2 regions of the Microbacterium sp. Soil_C_42 genome follow, and region 1 is predicted to be linked to the other one. Evidence: predicted binding sites of a transcription regulator. Region 1 holds the regulator's gene; the other holds the start of a gene.

The links. The regulator HspR, encoded in region 1, represses chaperone genes until heat shock. The targets are predictions, from matches to a motif close to AAGTTGAGTCNNNNNGACTCAACTT.
Region 2: the regulator HspR is predicted to act here: its motif matches at 1,559-1,583, upstream of AC3A46_RS09775 (Hsp20/alpha crystallin family protein).

Annotation. Positions count from the first base shown of each region.
Region 1 covers NZ_JBDGJU010000053.1:4,631-8,814, forward strand. The annotation lists gene AC3A46_RS18255 (collagen-binding domain-containing protein) at 1-1,642, shown strand, start outside; gene AC3A46_RS18260 (heat shock protein transcriptional repressor HspR) at 1,707-2,177, opposite strand; gene AC3A46_RS18265 (DnaJ C-terminal domain-containing protein) at 2,309-3,307, opposite strand; gene AC3A46_RS18270 (nucleotide exchange factor GrpE) at 3,323-3,940, opposite strand; gene dnaK (molecular chaperone DnaK) at 3,943-4,184, opposite strand, start outside.
Region 2 covers NZ_JBDGJU010000012.1:84,726-88,909, reverse strand. The annotation lists gene AC3A46_RS09780 (low temperature requirement protein A) at 1-1,022, shown strand, start outside; gene AC3A46_RS09775 (Hsp20/alpha crystallin family protein) at 1,087-1,539, opposite strand; gene AC3A46_RS09770 (L-serine ammonia-lyase, iron-sulfur-dependent, subunit alpha) at 1,683-3,284, opposite strand; gene AC3A46_RS09765 (VOC family protein) at 3,391-3,762, opposite strand; gene AC3A46_RS09760 (hypothetical protein) at 3,867-4,037, shown strand; gene AC3A46_RS09755 (OsmC family protein) at 4,116-4,184, opposite strand, start outside.

The DNA.
Region 1 (4,184 bases):
GGGGTACGACTGGAGCGGCATCGGGTGGAACCCCGGGCGCACGTTCGTGATCACCGAGGCAGACATGACGGTGGACGTCGAGCTGACGAACCTCGTCACCCCGACCGACGACGGCCGCACGATCACGATCGTCAAGTCCGCGACCGGCTCGGCCGCGGACCCGCGGTTCGGCTATGAGGTCACCTACAACACGAACCCCGCCCCCGAGCGGGCGACCCTTCCCCTGCCGGTCGGCGAGCCCCAGCTGATCGAGGACCTCGAGACGGGCGCCGAGACGCTGGAGCTGGCCGAGCTTGCGCCGACGTTCGAGGGTGAGACCGTGGCGAACGTCGACGACTGGGTGCCGCCCGTCTTCAACGTCACGGTCGACGGCGTGACGACGGCGTACCAGCCGGACGGCTTCGGGGACGTCGTGGACATCCCCCTGCCGCCCGACTCGACCACCGACATCGAGATCGAGGTGGCGAACGCGCTCAAGGAGGGCACCTTCACGATCTCGAAGGAGTTCGACGGCGTCCCGCCCGACCAGGTGCCCCCGGGCCTCGAGTTCACCGTCGCGTGGACGGCGTACTTCCCGACGACGGAGCCCGAGGACGTGATCCAGCAGGGCGTGCTGCGGGTCCCCGGCGACGGTGCGCCGGTCGGCCCCGTCGACGACGCGGGCGAGCCGCTGCTGTTCCCCTACGGCACCGTCGTGACGTATGAGGAGCAGGTCGCGCCGGCCATCGGGTACCTCTCCTGGCTCGGCGCCGCGTTCGACCTCGAACAGCTCACGATCGGCGCCGAGGACCAGGCCGTGGTGCACGCGACGCTGACCAACGACGCGTCACTCATCGAGGGAACATTCCTCGTGCAGAAGAACATGGACGGCATCGATCCGGACGACCTTCTCGTCGACTCGTTCACGATCGACTACGTGGCGCACCTGCCGAGTCGCGACGTGCTGGTGGGCCGGTTCGAGCTGCCTGCCGACGGCACGCCGGCGGGTCCGGTCGACGGCCAAGGCGACCCGATCTCCTTCCCGATCGGCACGATCGTCAATCTCCTCGAAGAGGAGCCCGACGCGTCCGCGCTGCCGCCGGGCTACGAGTGGGGCGAGACGACGTGGAGCCCGGCGAGCTTCGTCGAGATCGGGCCGGGCGAGACGCCTCCCGTGCTCGAAGTGACGAACTCCGTCGTCGCGATGACCCGCTGGGCCGTCACGAAGGTCGTCGCGGGCAGCGGTGCGTCGTCGGTGCCCGCGGGGACCACCTTCCCGGCCGACTGGTGGCTCGACGGTGTCGCCCAGCCCCGCATCGAGCTCGAGCCGAACGTCACGATCACGTCGCCGTACTTCCCGGTCGGCACCGTCATCGAAGCACGCGAGGCGGACCTGCCGTCGATCCCGGGGGTGGACTGGGGGACGCCGACGTGGACGGTCGACGGCGAGGCCCTCGTCCCCGATGAGGACGGCAAGGTCACGCTGCCGATGTCGGAGGTGCGCGTCCCGCAGACGGCGGAGCTGACGCTGACCAACACCGCGACCACCCGCCCGCTTCCGGCGACGGGCGGTGGCGGTTTCTCGCCCCTCGTCCCGCTCGGAGCCGTCGGCCTGATCGCCCTCGGCGTGCTGCTGGCCGCCCGACGCGCGCGACGCGTCTGACGCACCGCCGCGAACGCACGCGAAGAGGGAGGGGACGGCATCCGTCCCCTCCCTCTTCGGTGAGTCAGCCCGCCGGGCTCTCGTCGGGAGGTTCGCTCTGCTGCGCGAGCGACGCGCGCGGACGCCACACCACGACCTCGGTCGCCCGGCGGACGCGCGTGCCATGGCGCAGCGTCACGACGGAGCCGGTGGATCCGGCCGCGAAGACGCGGGCGCCGGGTCGCTTCTCGAGTTCGGCGCGCATGCGGTCCTCGAGGTCGCGGACGCGGCTGTGCAGCTCCTGCACGCGGTTCTCGAGCTCGAGGATGCGCACGATCGCCGGGAGGCCGATGCCGTCCGACGACATGCGGGCGACTTCGCGCAGCTGCTCCACGTGGCGCAGCGAGTAGCGCCGCGATCCGCCCTGCGTGCGGGCGGGGACGACCAATCCGAGCCGGTCGTACTGGCGAAGCGTCTGCGGATGCATGCCCGACAGCTCGGCGGCGACGGCGATCGCGAAGATCGGGGCATCCTCGTCGATGTCGTGCTCGGTCATCTCGTCACCTCCTCGTCCCCGGTCGTTGAGCGAGCGACGAACGAGCGAGCCGAACCGCCTCGAGCCGGCCACCGGCGCCGGGTCCGGGGCGTGTCGACCCGCTTCGCTCGCTCAACGGCCGTGTACATCGGTCAGCCCTGCGCCTTGGCCATGAGATCGGCGCGCGGATTCTCCTTCGGCTCGAGGCTCTGGAAGCGCTCGAGCGCTTCGCGCGCGGCCTCGTCGAGGTGGGACGGCACAGCCACCTGCACCTCGGCGAGGAGGTCGCCCGTGCCCTTGGCCGTCTCGACACCGCGGCCCTTGACGCGCAGCACACGGCCGGAAGGCGTGCCCGGGGCGACGCGCAGCCGCACCGGATCGCCGCCGAGCGTCGGCACCTCGATGGTGGCGCCCAGCGCGGCCTCGGTGAACGTCACGGGCACGGTGACGCGCAGGTTCAGCCCGTCGCGCGTGAACACCGGGTGCGGACGGACGGTGACCTGCACGACGATGTCGCCGTTCTCGCCGCCGTCGGGCGAGTGACGCCCGCGGCCGCGCAGCCGGATCTTCTGCCCGTCCGAGACACCGGCGGGGATCTTCACCTTGAACGGCTTGCCGTCCTCGCCCGCCAGCGTGATGGTCTCGCCCCTGGTCGCCGTGACGAAGTCGATGGTCGTGCGCGCCGTGACGTCGGCACCGCGCGTCGGGCCGCCGAAGCCGCGGTAACCGCCGCTCGGCTGCCCGAACCGCCCGGAGCCGAAGCCGCTGCCGCCCTGCTGCTGGTTGAACATCGCGAAGATGTCGTCGAAGTCCTCGGCGCTCTGGTACCGAGCGCCGCGGCCCTGATTGAACATCGAGAAGACGTCTTCGAAGCCCCCGGCGCCGCCCGGGCCACCCGACGTGAATCGAGCGCCCGAGCCCATCGCGCGGATCTGGTCGTACTCCTTGCGCTGCTCCGCGTCGGAGAGCACCGAGTACGCCTCGCTGACCTCCTTGAACTTCGCCTCCGCGGCCGCGTCACCCTGGTTGGAGTCGGGGTGGTACTTCCGCGCGAGCTTGCGATACGTCTTCTTGAGGTCCGCCTCGCTGACGTCCTTGGAGACGCCGAGCACCGAGTAGAAGTCCTTGTCGAACCAGTCCTGACTGGCCATGGAGCCTCCTTCGGGCTACTCGGCGGGAACCGCGACGACGACCTTCGCCGGACGCAGTTCCACCGAGCCGAGGCGGTAGCCGATCTCGACGACCTCGACGATCGTGGTCTCGGTCGCGCCGGGTGTCGGCACCTGGAAGATCGCCTCGTGGTGCTGCGGATCGAACGCCTCGCCGGTGGCGCCGTACGTGGTGAGCCCGATGCGCTCGGCGACGCCGCGGAGCTTCTCGGCGATCGCCGCGAAGGCGGAGCCCTGCTCCAGGTCGCCGTGCTTCTCGGCGCGGTCGAGGTCGTCGAGCACCGGGAGGATGCCCTTCGCGACCGCGCCCTGGGCGCGCTCGATCTCGACCTCGCGCTGCTCCTCGGTGCGGCGGCGGTAGTTGGCGTACTCGGCCTGCAGTCGCTTGAGGTCGTTCAGCAGCTGCGACTCGAGGTCGGCGAGGACGGCGTCCTCGGCCGCGGCGTCGGCGTTCTGCGCAGCGCCGATGATGTCGTCGACAGTGAGCTCGTCGTCCTGCCCGTCCTGCGGCGCGGGGCCGGAGGCGTTCGCCTCCGACCCCACACCCTCAGGCCGGACCTCGTCGCCGTCGCCCGGTTCTTCGACCGGTTCCGGGTTGTGGTCCTTGTTCGCCATGGTTACTTCTTCTCGTCCTCTTCGTCCACGACCTCGGCGTCGACGACGTCCTCATCGGAGTCGGTCGGCGCCTGCCCGTCACCGGCGTCGCCGGCCGCAGCATCAGGAGCGGACTGCGAAGCCTGGCTCGAGGCGTAGATCGCCTCGCCGAGCTTGCCCTGGCTCTGGTTCAGCTTGTCGAACGCGGCCTTCACAGCGTCGTCGTCCTCGCCCGCGAGCGCAGTCTTGAGAGCATCGACGTCGC
Region 2 (4,184 bases), on a different contig from region 1:
GTGTGATCGTGGTGTGCGCGCTGTGGTGGGCGTGGGTGTCGACGACCTGGGTCACGAACTGGCTCGACCCGGTGACGCTGCCGGTTCGCGGCGCCGTCATCGGCCTCGCGTTCGTGTCGCTCGTCATGAGCGTCGCGATCGCCGAAGCTTTCGGCGAGCGTGCGTGGGCCTTCGCGATCGCCTACGTCATCCTTCAGGTGGGGCGCACGGCGTTCATCGTCTGGGCGACCGCCCGCCACGATCCGGCCGTGTCCAGGGACTTCACCGCGGTGCTCGCGTGGACGGTCGCGAGCGCTGTCTTCTGGCTGGTCGGCGCACTGCTGCCTCTCCCGTGGCAGCTGCCGCTGTGGGCGATCGCGCTCGGAATGGACCTCACGGGAACGCTTCTCGCGTTCCCCGTCCCGGGCCTCGGCAAGGTGCGCCTCGATCGCTGGGATCTGTCGGGTCCCCACATCGCCGAACGGACCGCGCTCTTCGTCCTGATCGCCCTCGGCGAGGGCATGCTCGTCACCGGCCTCGTCTTCGCCGAGACCGAGTCGTCCCCGGCATCCGTCGCCGCGCTCGTCGCCGCTTTCGCGACCGCTGCCGCAGCGTGGTGGATCTACTTCGACCACGGCGAGCGGGTCGGCGCCGAGACCATCGAGGCGTCGGACTCACCGGGTCGCCTGGCACGCACGGCCTACACGTGGATGCACCTGCCGATCGTGGCGGGGATCGTCGTGATCAGCGTGGGCGACAAGGACGCTCTCTCGCACCCGCACGAGCACGACCTCGCCGCGACGATCGCGGTCATCGGAGGGCCGATGCTGTTCCTCGCGGGCACGGTGCTGTTCCGCCATCTGCTCGAGCGGCGCTGGGCGCGCGCACAGCTCGCGGGGATGCTCGCGCTCGCACTCCTCGCGGCCGCCGCAAGCGTGCTCGACACGCTCACCCTCTCGGTCGCCGCGAGCCTCGTGCTCACCGGCATCGCCGTCGGGGAGACGGTCGGGCGCGTGCGGCGAGGACGCCGAGCGGGGGGCTGATCCCCCGACAGGTCGGATGCCTCCCCGCTGCGTCGGCGGGGAGGCATCCGTTCCGGAATGAGCCCTACTGCTCGATCGGCTGGGGCGCGTCGGACTCGTGCGCCGTGATCGTCGGCGCGCCGCCCTCGGACATCACCTCGATCTTGCGCGGCTTCGCCTTCTCGCTGACCGGGATCGTCACGCTCAGCACGCCGTTGTTGTAGCTCGCGGAGATGCGCTCGGTGTCGATGCCCTGGCCCAGGTTGAGCTGACGCAGGAAGCTCGCCGCCTCTCGTTCGCGCGTGATCCACTTGACGTCGTCGCCGCTCGTCAGCGTGCGCTCCGCGCGGATGGTCAGCAGCTGCCCGTCGACGTCGATGTCGACCGAACCCGGGTCGATGCCCGGCAGGTCGGCCGTCAGGATGTAGTGGTCACCGTCGCGATACAGGTCCATCGGCATGCGGCGGGGGCCGCGGCGCGTGTCGAAGAGACCGGCAGCAAGGCGGTCGAGGTCCCGGAACGGGTCGTTGGTGGCCATGATTATCTCCTCTCGTCGAACCTTGAGCCGTGGCGGCTCAACTGACGCCAGATTAGCACTCTCAACCCTCGAGTGCTAAGTCACCGGGCGTTCGCCGTGAACGAACAGGACGGCCTCCGGGCCGCGGCGACCAGCACTCGGCTTCAGCACTCGATGACGTTCACCGCGAGGCCGCCCTCGCTCGTCTCCTTGTACTTGTGCGACATGTCGATGCCGGTCTGGCGCATGGTCTCTACGACGGCGTCGAGCGAGACGTAGTGCGAACCGTCGCCACGCAGGGCGAGGCGCGCGGCGGTCACCGCCGTGGACGCGGCGATCGCGTTGCGCTCGATGCACGGGATCTGCACGAGTCCGCCGACCGGGTCGCAGGTGAGGCCGAGGTGGTGCTCCATCGCGATCTCGGCGGCGTTCTCGATCTGCCGGTTCGTGCCGCCCATCACGGCGGTGAGGCCGCCCGCGGCCATCGCGCACGCCGATCCCACCTCGGCCTGGCAGCCGCCCTCGGCGCCCGAGATCGACGCGTTGGCCTTGAACAGCGAGCCCAGCGCGGTGGCGGTGAGGAGGAATCGACGGATGCCTCGGCGACGGTTCGCCTCCGCCACCTGTTCGTCGTCCCAGCCCGCGGCCTCCTCGGTGGTCGCCGCGTGCCCGTGATAGCCGAGCAGTGCGCTGCCGACCAGCTCACCGTAGGGCGTCACCGCGTTGCCGGCGCCGAGGCCGGAATCGGCGAGGAAGCGCCACCAGTACATCGCGACGGCGGGCAGGATCCCGGCAGCGCCGTTCGTCGGAGCGGTCACGACCCGCCCGCCTGCGGCGTTCTCCTCGTTGACCGCGAGCGCGAAGGCGCCCAGCCACTCCCCCGGCAGCTCGCGACGGCCGTCGGCCTCGGCGGCCTCGAGCTGCTCGCGGATGGATGCTGCGCGGCGCTTGACCCCCAGCATCCCGGGGAGAACGCCCCCCGCCTGCAGGCCGGCCTCGACGCACGCGGCCATCGCGTCCCAGATCGCGTCCAGCCCCTCGGCGATGTCCTCGTCGGGGCGCAGCGACTCCTCGTTGATGCGCGCGGCCTCGGCGATCGTGATGCCCCGCTCGTCGCACGCGGCGAGCAGCTCCTCGGCGCTGGAGAAGTCCAGGGGGAACGCGTGCGTGGGCTCCCCTGGGGCCGCTGAGCCGGGCGCAGACTCACCTTCGCGACGGATGAAGCCGCCGCCGACGGAGTAGTAGGTCTCGCGGACGAGGAGTCCGGCATCCGTCCCCGCCACAGGGTCGAGAGCCGTGGACGAGCCCGTCTCGCGCACGCCGGGCACGGCGAGCGCACGCGCCGGTCCGTCGTCGGGCGAGGCCCACGCTTCGAGGGTCATGGCGTTGGGGTGACCGGGCAGCCTGGTGCGCGGCGCGAACACCACGTCGCCGCGCTGGAACGGCACCTCGCGCGTGCCCGCGAGCGGGAGGGCGCGATCGCCGGGCCAGGCGCTCCAGGCGGAGCGCACAGCATCCGGATCCACCGTCTCGGGTTCGAGGCCCTGCAGCCCCGCGACGACGGCGTCGGGTGTGCCGTGGCCGATGCCCGTGGCGCCGAGCGAGCCGTACAGCGTGCAGGTGACACGGCCGACTCGCGGCAGAACCCCGCTTTCGCGCAGGCGGACGACGAAATCGTGGGCGGCCCGCATGGGACCGACCGTGTGGGAGCTCGAGGGTCCTACGCCGATGGAGAACAGCTCGAACGCCGAGACATAGGCGCTCATCCCGACCAGGCTAACCCGACAAGAGCGTGCACTCTGACTCCTGTTATCGACTCGATACGGGCAGGATGCCTCATCTTGCGAGTATCCATCGTGCAGCCTGGCGGTCTCAGGAAGCGACGGGCCGGAACGAGACGAGGCCGACGGTGTTGCCCTCGGAGTCCTCGACGAAGGCCTGCCACTCGTCGTGCCCTGCCGGCCCGAGAGTGTCGTCCTCGTGGGTGAAGATCACGTGCGGCGGTGAGACGACCTCGGCCCGATCGCCGATCCGCTCGAGGGCCGCCGTGACGTCGTCGACGTGCAGGTACAGCAGCGCGGTCGGGGCGTTGCGGTCCAGCAGCAGCCGCACGCCGTCGAGGTCGAAGAACAGCAGGCCCGGCGGATCGAACACCGCCGTCGCGGCACTGCCGAGGAGGGAGGTGTAGAAGCCTGCGGCGCGCTCGAGGTCGTCGGCATGCTGACCAACCTGCACGAGTCTCATGGCGCCATTCTCGCGCCCGCCCGAGACCGATGCCAGGGACACGGCCCTTCCCGCGGCGGGCCGGCGAGGAGTATCAATGAGGGAGGCGATCCTGGAGGTTGGCGATGCTGCTTTTCGTGCTCTATCTGATCCTGATGGTCGGCGGAATGGTGATCCTGGGGCTGTCGTTCGCGTCGCCGGTCCTGCCTGCGCTGGTGTTCGTCGTGGGCCTGCTCTGCATCGTGGCGGCCGTCGCGATTCCGGTCACCGCAGGAGCCTTCGAACAACGCCGGTAGGCGAGCGCCCGCGCACGGTGAGGCTCGAGCTCGTGGGAGCGGACGCGGCGGGCCGCAGCATCCTGAATCGCGCCCTCCTCATCGGGAGCCAGGTGTACGAGACAGGACGTTGTTGACGCATGTCGGCGTTGCGGAGGAGGGCTCCTC